DNA from 3 places in the Pseudomonas sp. RSB 5.4 genome. Region 2 is predicted to be linked to each of the others. Evidence: predicted binding sites of a transcription regulator. Region 2 holds the regulator's gene; each other region holds the start of a gene.

What was found. Region 2 encodes sigma-54, which starts transcription at its own class of promoters, with help from an activator protein. Its sites were predicted from a motif close to ANTGGCATNNANNTTGCTNT; they were not measured.
Region 1: a site for sigma-54 is predicted at 1,326-1,345, ahead of glnK (P-II family nitrogen regulator). Genes of this name have one in related genera too.
Region 3: a site for sigma-54 is predicted at 1,794-1,813, ahead of V9L13_RS00245 (flagellar basal body rod protein FlgF). Genes of this name have one in related genera too.

What each region holds. Positions count from the first base shown of each region.
Region 1 is NZ_CP146986.1:4,340,268-4,343,544, reverse strand. Features, by position in the region: gene V9L13_RS19730 (YifB family Mg chelatase-like AAA ATPase) at 1-114, opposite strand, end outside; gene V9L13_RS19725 (accessory factor UbiK family protein) at 873-1,133, opposite strand; gene glnK (P-II family nitrogen regulator) at 1,547-1,885, shown strand; gene V9L13_RS19715 (ammonium transporter) at 1,923-3,260, shown strand.
Region 2 is NZ_CP146986.1:5,610,714-5,613,990, forward strand. Features, by position in the region: gene rapZ (RNase adapter RapZ) at 1-79, opposite strand, end outside; gene ptsN (PTS IIA-like nitrogen regulatory protein PtsN) at 82-546, opposite strand; gene raiA (ribosome-associated translation inhibitor RaiA) at 559-867, opposite strand; gene V9L13_RS25185 (RNA polymerase factor sigma-54) at 941-2,434, opposite strand; gene lptB (LPS export ABC transporter ATP-binding protein) at 2,621-3,277, opposite strand, start outside.
Region 3 is NZ_CP146986.1:57,823-61,099, reverse strand. Features, by position in the region: gene flgH (flagellar basal body L-ring protein FlgH) at 1-115, opposite strand, end outside; gene flgG (flagellar basal-body rod protein FlgG) at 168-953, opposite strand; gene V9L13_RS00245 (flagellar basal body rod protein FlgF) at 999-1,739, opposite strand; gene V9L13_RS00240 (sigma-54-dependent phenylalanine hydroxylase transcriptional regulator PhhR) at 2,102-3,277, opposite strand, start outside.

The DNA.
Region 1 (3,277 bases), 1.3 Mb from region 2:
CGGCAGGCCGACCATGGTCAGCGAGGGCAGACCGTTAGCGAGATGGACTTCGACGGTGACGGCGGGGGCATCGACGCCAATCTGGGCGCGACTGTGGACGATGGAGAGGGACATGGTCGTTCCTTGAGCTGAATCGGGGACCGCTTCCTGCGGGTTTTTGAAGGGTAGTTGGGGAAGGGCGATCAGGCGGGGGCGAACTTTCACTGGATGTTGCGGGAAAGTGGTCAACCAATCTCGAGGCGAAAAAAAACCGCCTTGAGGAGACGGTTTTCAGTTTGCAGGCTTCGGTGAGGCCAAGGCCTGCGTATCCTTTGCGGACACACTCACGTGAAATCAGGTTATGCATGTTTGCTCATTGGCGCAAGTATCAAAAGGGCTTGAACGGGCGCAACGGTAATGTTGTCAGCACTTGCCTAACGACTTGATACAAGTTGTTTAAATCGCTTTTCTAAGGGCGCTCATAAAATCCGCAATGACGATGCCCACTCATGGAGTATTCGCGAAGTGTGGCCGGGAGCGCAAAGACTTCATGTTCCTCGACGCGGTGTGAGACCCGTGCCGGTGCTTTTTTTGGGGGACTCACACCCGGCCGCCTTGGCGGACACACTCACGTGTAGTCCCGAAGGTGTTCGTACGCCGGAAAGTGCATCGGAGGTTTGGCCCCACGCAAGGAGGGCCAAAATATGTCTAAGTTTCTTAAACATATGTGGCGCCTCGTCAGAATCGCGTTATGGGCTTTTCGCCTGTACGAGTTTCTGCGAGACCGTTGAAATAATTCGTTGTAAGGATTGATCTGACGGAAACCGCTCCTGCTTTGGCAGGAGCGGTTTAACTTCTCTTCGCAAACTTGAAGGCATTTCTACTCGGGATTGTTATTCCGCAGGCGGCGTCAGCTTCGCTTCCATCTCGGCAACTTTCGCTTCGAGGCTCTCGAGGCGAGCGCGGGTACGGGCCAGTACGACCATCTGACTGTCAAACTCTTCCCGGCTCACCAGATCCAGTTTGCTGAATGCACTTTGCAACAGCATCTTGAACTGGCTTTCGATTTCGGCTTTCGGCAGCGGGGTGTCACCGCTGAACAGGCGGGAGGCAGTGCCGCTCAGGGCGTCGAGGAAGTCTTTGGGCGCGAGCATGGTGGATGTCCTGTAAACAATGGCGGGCAGTGTATCACGCAGTGTCTATAGTCATTTGCGCAGGCATGGATGCACGCTTTTCGCGCAAGCGGACGGACGGCAGCGCACCGTTGTTGTGCGTATCCATCGCGGGTTTTGTGCGCGAGCGCCTGCGGCAGCGGCCAAGGGATTGAAATCAGGGGAATTTGGCGAGATGGCAAGCTTTCTGCTTAGTCGGTAGTGACCCATGCACTGATGCAGTCGCTGTGACGAATGCAGTGCGGCAGGCGGGACGGGGAGTTTCGTCGGCAGCGGTTAGCTGGCGTCAGTCGGGCAGGTAAGGCCGACGATGCGTTACAAAGCCAGGCACTGCGCTTAGACTTGAGTCGGGTTTGTTTTCCTGGGGCAAGTCCACCAATTCGGGAGAGAGTTTCATGAAGCTAGTCACTGCCATCATCAAGCCGTTCAAGTTGGACGACGTGCGCGAGTCGCTGTCCGAAATCGGCGTGCAGGGCATTACCGTCACTGAAGTCAAAGGCTTCGGCCGGCAGAAGGGTCACACCGAGCTGTATCGCGGCGCGGAGTATGTGGTCGATTTTCTGCCCAAGGTGAAAATCGACGTGGCCATCGACGACAAGGATCTGGATCGGGTTATCGAGGCGATAACCAAGGCTGCCAACACCGGCAAGATCGGTGACGGCAAGATCTTCGTGGTCAATCTGGAACAGGCGATCCGCATCCGTACCGGCGAAACCGATACCGACGCGATCTAAACGCCGCCACAAACCCAACGCCCCAGGAGAAAACAATATGACTCTGCGTAAATTCGCAGGGCTAGGCGCCCTGTTGTCCATCGTAATGCCCGGCCTGGCTATGGCGGCAGATCCGGTGGCGCCTCCAGTCCTCAATTCCGGCGACACCGCCTGGATGCTGACCTCCACAGCCCTCGTGCTGTTCATGACCATTCCCGGCCTCGCGCTGTTCTACGGCGGCATGGTGCGGTCGAAAAACATTCTTTCGGTGATGATGCAGTGCTTCGCCATTACCGGCCTGGTCACCATCCTGTGGTTCCTTTATGGCTACAGCATGGCGTTCGACACCACCGGGATGGAAGCCAACGTCGTCAACCTGAACTCCTTCGTCGGCAGCTTTGCCAAGGCCTTCCTCGCGGGCATCACGCCTGCCAGCATTACCGGCCCGGCAGCACTTTTCCCTGAAGCGGTGTTCGTCACTTATCAAATGACCTTCGCCATCATCACTCCGGCGCTGATCGTCGGTGCCTTCGCCGAGCGCATGAAGTTCTCCGCGATGCTGGTGTTCATGGGCGTCTGGTTCACTCTGGTGTATGCGCCGATCGCGCACATGGTCTGGAGCGGTCCGGGTTCGCTGCTGGGCGATTGGGGCGTGCTCGATTTCGCCGGCGGCACCGTGGTTCACATCAACGCCGGTATCGCCGGTCTGGTGGCGTGCCTGGTGCTGGGCAAGCGTAAAGGCTTCCCGACCACCCCGATGGCACCGCACAACCTTGGTTACACCCTGATGGGCGCGGCGATGCTGTGGGTCGGCTGGTTCGGCTTCAACGCCGGTTCCGCCGCGGCCGCCAACGGCACTGCCGGCATGGCGATGCTGGTGACTCAGATCGCTACCGCTGCTGCAGCATTGGGCTGGATGTTCGCCGAGTGGATCACCCACGGCAAACCTAGCGCACTGGGCATTGCCTCGGGTGTGGTTGCAGGTCTGGTGGCAATCACGCCGGCAGCCGGTACCGTGGGCCCGATGGGCTCGCTGATCATCGGTCTGGCGGCCGGTGTGGTGTGCTTCTTCTGCGCGACCACGCTGAAACGCAAACTCGGTTACGACGACTCCCTGGATGCCTTCGGCGTGCACGGTATCGGCGGTATCCTCGGCGCGATCCTCACCGGCGTGTTCGCCGCGCCGGCGCTGGGTGGCTTCGGCACCGTGACCGACATCGCTTCGCAAGTGTGGATTCAGTGCAAAGGTGTCGGCTTCACGGTGATCTACACCGCGGTCGTCACCTTTATCATCCTCAAGGTACTGGACGTGGTCATGGGCCTGCGTGCCACCGAGGAAGAAGAGGCAGTGGGTCTGGACCTGGCACAACACAACGAACGCGGCTACAACCTGTAAGTACGCGCATCGAAAAA
Region 2 (3,277 bases):
AGTAGCCGTTGTCCTCAAGGACATCCAGGGCAGTGCTTTTACCCGAGCCGGAGCGGCCGCTGACGATGATCAAGCGCATGATTAATGCCCGTTTTGCTCGCTCAGGACGACCTGATACAAGGCTTCGTTGCTCGGTGCGCTGCGCAGTTTTTCGCGCACTTCCTTGCGATCGAGCATGCTGGCGATCTGGCGCAGTAATTCCAGGTGGGCATCGGTGGCAGCTTCCGGGACCAGCAGGACAAACAGCAGGTCAACCGGCGCACCGTCGATGGCATCGAAATCGATAGGCGCATCAAGGTGCATCAAAGCGCTGACAGGCGCTTCACAGCCTTTGAGGCGACAGTGGGGAATGGCGATGCCGTTGCCGAAACCGGTGGAGCCAAGTTTCTCACGGGCGATCAGCGCCTCGAAGACATCTTGCATCTCCAGACCCGGCACTTCGCGGGCGATCAGGTTGGCAATCTGTTCGAGGGCTTTCTTTTTACTGCCGCCCGGCACGTTCACCAGGGAACGGCCGGGGGTCAGGATACTTTCAAGTCGGATCATGGGTTGGGGGTGTTAACGACCTGTCGCGCCCTGGAGGAGGCTCTGGGTCTTTTCCTTATGCTTTTTGAGTTGGCGATCCAGCTTGTCGGTCAGTGCGTCGATCGCAGCGTACATGTCGGTATCTTCTGCGTTGGCGACCACTTCGCTGCCGGGAATATGCAAGGTGGCTTCGATTTTCTGCTTCAGCTTTTCGACGCACATCGTGACCTGCACGTTGGTGATCTTGTCGAAATGGCGCTCCAGTCGTTGGAGTTTTTCCTCGATATAGGAACGCAGAGGTTGGGTCACTTCCAGTTGGTGTCCACTGATGTTGACTTGCATACAGCTTCTCCTTCGTTGCCAGTGCATAAAGCGGCAGGCCGAAGAGCCTGCCACTGGAACGCTGTAACGTGGCTTACATCAACCGCTTGCGTTCGCTCGAAGGCGCGATCCCGAGGGATTCGCGGTACTTGGCGACGGTGCGGCGAGCCACCTGAATGCCTTGTGCCTCCAGTAAACCAGCGATCTTGCTGTCACTCAACGGCTTTTTCTGATTTTCCGCCGCAACCAGTTTCTTGATGATCGCGCGAATCGCCGTGGACGAGCATTCGCCGCCTTCGGAGGTGCTGACGTGGCTGGAGAAAAAGTATTTCAGTTCATAAATGCCCCGTGGGGTATGCATGAATTTCTGGGTAGTGACGCGGGAAATCGTCGATTCGTGCATACCAACCGCCTCGGCGATGTCGTGCAGGACCAACGGCTTCATGGCTTCGTCGCCGTACTCCAGGAAACCGCGCTGATGCTCGACGATCTGGGTCGCCACTTTCATCAGGGTTTCGTTGCGGCTTTGCAGGCTCTTGATGAACCAGCGCGCTTCCTGCAACTGATTGCGCATGAAGGTGTTATCGGCGCTGGTATCGGCGCGACGGACAAAACCGGCGTACTGTGCGTTGACCCGCAGACGGGGCACCGACTCCTGATTCAGCTCGACCAGCCAGCGTTCGTTGTCCTTGCGCACAATGACGTCCGGCACCACGTACTCGGCTTCAGTCGATTCGATCTGCGAGCCCGGGCGCGGATTCAGGCTCTGCACCAGTTCGATGACCTGACGCAGCTCATCTTCCTTGAGCTTCATACGCCGCATCAGCTGGCTGTAGTCGCGGCTGCCGAGCAGATCGATGTAATCGCTGACCAGACGCTTGGCTTCGTTCAGCCACGGAGTCTTGGCCGGGAGCTGGCGCAGTTGCAGCAACAGGCATTCGCCGAGGTTGCGGGCGCCGATGCCGGCGGGTTCGAACTGCTGGATGCGGTGCAGGACGGCTTCGATCTCGTCCAGCTCGATGTCGAGTTCCGGATCAAAGGCGTCGAGAATTTCTTCGAGGGTTTCGTCGAGGTAGCCCTGATTGTTGATGCAATCGATCAGGGTCACGGCGATCAGGCGGTCGGTGTCGGACATCGGCGCCAGGTTCAATTGCCAGAGCAAATGGCTCTGCAGGCTTTCCCCGGCAGAGGTGCGGGTGGTGAAGTCCCACTCGTCGTCATCGCCGCTGGGCAGGCTGCTGGCGCTGGTCTGGTAGACATCTTCCCAGGCAGTGTCGACCGGCAGCTCGTTGGGAATGCGCTCGTTCCATTCACCTTCCTCCAGGTTGTCCACCGTCGGGGCGGTTTCCTGGTATGACGGTTCCTGAATGTCGGTGTTGGGCTTTTGTTCGGCGTTGTCGGCCAAAGGATCGGAGTTGTCGAAGTCGTCGCCTTCTTCCTGGCGTTCGAGCATCGGATTGGATTCCAGGGCCTCCTGGATTTCCTGTTGCAGGTCCAGGGTCGACAATTGGAGCAGGCGGATGGCCTGTTGCAGCTGCGGTGTCATCGTCAGCTGCTGGCCCATTCTCAAGACTAGCGATGGTTTCATGGCAGGGGCTTAACACCTTATTCGCCGGCGCGCATGCGCCATCCACTACAGGGCGCCGAAGCGCCAAACTTAAGCAAATTATATGCCTGAAACTGTCGTGTTTGCCTAGAGCGCTGTAACAATAAAAGCGTATAAAAGCCTGCTTCATCGATACAGCACCCGGAGGCTGGTCAAGTGCCTTGGTGCTTACAGGCGGAACTCGTGGCCCAGATACACTTCCTTCACCAGATCGTTGGCAAGGATGGTCGCAGCATCGCCTTCGGCGATCAGTTGACCGTCGTTGACGATGTAGGCGGTTTCGCAGATATCCAGGGTCTCACGCACGTTGTGGTCGGTGATCAGAACACCGATGCCCTTGGCCTTGAGGTGGTGGATGATCTGCTTGATGTCGCCGACCGAGATCGGGTCAACACCGGCGAACGGTTCGTCGAGCAGGATGAATTTCGGTGCGGTCGCCAGTGCGCGGGCGATTTCCACCCGGCGGCGTTCACCACCGGACAGGCTCATGCCGAGGTTGTCGCGGATGTGGCTGATGTGGAATTCCTGCAGCAGGCTTTCCAGTTCCTTGCGACGACCGGCCTTGTCGAGTTCCGCGCGGGTTTCGAGGATGGCCATGATGTTATCGGCCACCGACAGTTTGCGGAAGATCGACGCTTCTTGCGGCAGATAGCCGATACCGGCCTTGGCGCGGCCGTGCATCGGCTGATGGCTGACGTCCAGATCATCGATCAACACGCGGCCCTGATCGGCCTGCACCAGGCCGACGATCATATAGAAGCAGGTCGTCTTGCCGGCGCCGTTCGGGCCGAGCAGGCCAACGATCTGGCCACTGTCGATCGACAG
Region 3 (3,277 bases), 690 kb from region 2:
GCGTACGCGGCAATACCGGGGCGTAGTAAGGGTCATTGGGCTTTGGCGGCGGAGCGACGCAGCCCGCGAGCGAGACGACCCCACCCAATGCCAGAACAGATACGAAGCGTTTCATGACCCTTACCTCACGGTGTTGCAGGCGGCCTCATGGCCGCCTCATAGACTGATTACAGATTCTGCGTTACGAACGAGAGCATCTGGTCGGCGGTGGAGATCACCTTGGAGTTCATCTCGTAAGCGCGCTGAGTGGTGATCATGTTGACCATCTCTTCAACGGTGCTGACGTTGGAACCTTCCAGGGTGTTCTGCAGCGTGGTACCGAAACCGTTCAGGCCCGGGGTGCCGATTTGCGGCGCGCCGGAAGCAGCGGTTTCGAGGAACAGGTTGTTGCCCACCGCTTGCAGACCGGCCGGGTTGATGAAGTCGGCGGTTTGCAGGTTGCCGATCACCTGAGCGGCCGGGTTGCCTGGCACTGTGATCGACACGGTGCCGTCGGTGCCGACGGTGAAGCTCTGCGCGTTGTTCGGGATGACGATGGCCGGCTCCAGGGCGAAACCGCTGGCGTTGACGATCTGGCCATTGGAGTCGAGGTGGAAAGTACCGTCACGGGTGTAGGACGTGGTGCCGTCCGGCTGCAGGATCTGGAAGAAACCGCGACCGTCGATGGCCATGTCCAGCGGCTGCTCGGTGGTTTGCAGGCTGCCGGCGGTGAAGTTTTTCTGCGTGCCGACGATGCGCACACCGGTACCCAGTTGCAGACCCGACGGCAGTTCGCTGTCCTGGGTCGACTGAGCGCCTGGCTGACGCTTGATCTGATACAGCAGGTCCTGGAATTCGGCACGGTCACGTTTGAAACCCGTGGTCGAGACGTTCGCCAGGTTGTTGGAAATGGTGGTCAGGTTGGTGTCCTGGGCGGACAGACCGGTTTTGGCAACCCATAGAGCCGGAAGCATTCGATTCTCCTCGTGCGCCTGTTTTACGGCGCGACGTTCTGATAATTAGCTGATCTGCAAGACCCGAGCCATGGCCTGGTCGTCGTCTTTGGCGGTGTTCATCATCTTGACGTGCAACTCGAACTGCTTGGCCAGGGCCAGCACCGAGGTCATTTCTTCCACGGCATTGACGTTGCTCGACTCAAGGAAACCCGACACCAGTTTGACGTTGGCATCGGCCGGCGCAGGCTGGCCGTCCTTGGTGTAGATCGAGCCATCGAGGCCCTTGTTGAGGTTCTTGATGTCCGGGTTGACCAGTTTGATCCGGTCGACTTCCGCCATGACGCGCGGGCCTTCGCCCATCGCACGAATACTGATGGTGCCGTCTTCACCGACTTCGACCTGCTGCTCCGGCGGCACGGCGATCGGACCGCCGTTGCCCAATACCGGCATGCCGTTGCCGGCGCGCAATACGCCGAGGGCGTCGATGTTGAGGCTGCCGGTGCGCACGTAGCTTTCGCCGCCGTTGGGGTTCTGCACGGCAATGAAACCGTTGCCGGTCACGGCGACGTCGAGGTCACGCCCGGTCTGCACCAGCGAACCGGCGGTGAAATCAGTGGCGGGCCGTTCGCTCATGGCAAACGCACGCGCCGGAAAGCTGTCACCGAACACCGGCATCGAACGCGCCTGCTCCAGGTCGCGCTGAAAACCATTGGTGGAGATGTTCGCCAGGTTGTTGGCATGCGCCTTTTGCGCCAGTGCGTTCTGACTGGCGCCGGTCATTGCCACATAAAGGTACTTGTCCACACTCTTTCCTCTGCATGCCGGACGTTTGCCGCCCACCGCTGTACTGCTGAGCCATAAGCAATTTGCAGACCAACTTTTTTCTGGCGGCTTGCGGCCCGGTAAACAAAGGACTTGAGGGGGTTTGCGGGGAAATTGGAAATGTATCGAAGTCGAAAAACCGGCGGTGTTATGCCGCTAGGCGGCAATCCCGATTGTTGCAGATGGAAATAAAACCTGTGGCGAGGGGATTTATCCCCGATGGGTGGCGAAGCCGCCCCGCTTTTCTTTCAGGACGACCTCGTTTACAGGTTTTGCGACTGCTGCGCAGCCGATCGGGGATAAATCCCCTCACCACAAAAGCTCTTCTCACCACAGTGTTGCTGTCAACTCTCGGGGTCTTTACCGACCTCATACTCGCGCAGCTTATTAGCAATGGTTGTATGCGAAACCCCCAACCGCTTGCCCAGTTGCCGACTGCTCGGGTGTTCGGAATACAGGCGTTCCAGCACCGCTTTCTCGAAGCGTCCGACGATCTCGTCCAGCCCACCCTCCAGCGAGAAATCGCCAAGCGGCTGACGCACGCCGTAATCCGGCAGGCGAATGTGTTCGACCTTGACCGTGCCACCCTCGCACAGCGAAACCGCCTGAAACAGCACGTTTTCCAGCTGCCGCACGTTGCCCGGCCAGTGGTAATGACTGAGCCGATCCATCGCCGCCGGCGCCAGTTTCGGCAGCGAACAGCCGATCTGCCGACTGGCCTGATCGAGGAAGTGCTCGACCAACGGGGTCAGACCGTCGAGGCATTCGCGCAGCGGCGGGATGTGCAGCGAAAGCACGTTCAAGCGGTGATACAGATCCTGACGAAACTCGCCGCGCGCGCACAATTCGGACAAGTCGACCTGGGTCGCGCAGATCACTCGCACGTCCAGATACACCTCTTCATCACTGCCGACCCGGCGGAAGCAGCCGTCCTGCAGAAAGCGCAGCAGCTTCACCTGCAAGCGCGGGCTCATCTCCCCGACGCCATCGAGGAACAGCGTACCGCCCGCCGTCAGCTCCAACAGGCCGAGCTTGCCTTCGGCGCGCGCACCTTCGAACGCGCCGGGGCCATAGCCGAACAGCTCGGTCTCGGCCATCGACTCCGGCAGCCCGGCGCAATTGAGCGCCATCAGCGGCGACTGTCCGCGCGGGCTGGCGAGGTGACAGGCGCGGGCCAGCAACTCTTTACCGGTGCCGGTTTCGCCTTCTATCAATAGCGGCGCATCCAGCGGCGCCATGCGCCGCGCCTCACGCACGACAGCGGCCATCACTTTCGAGCTCTGGAAGATACTGTCGAAGCCGCGCAGTTCCTGCTTGCGCACGTTATAGATACGCTCACCAACGCGGTCGGCGCGGTGCAAGGTCAGCACCGCACCGGCCATGGCTTCACTGTCGTCATGCTCCGATTGCAGCGGCGCGATGTCGGCGAGGAAGATGTCGCCCTTGACCTTGACCCGCATGCCGTTGATTCGCGACTTGTTGGCGCGCACCAGTTCCGGCAAATCGAAATCCTCGGCATA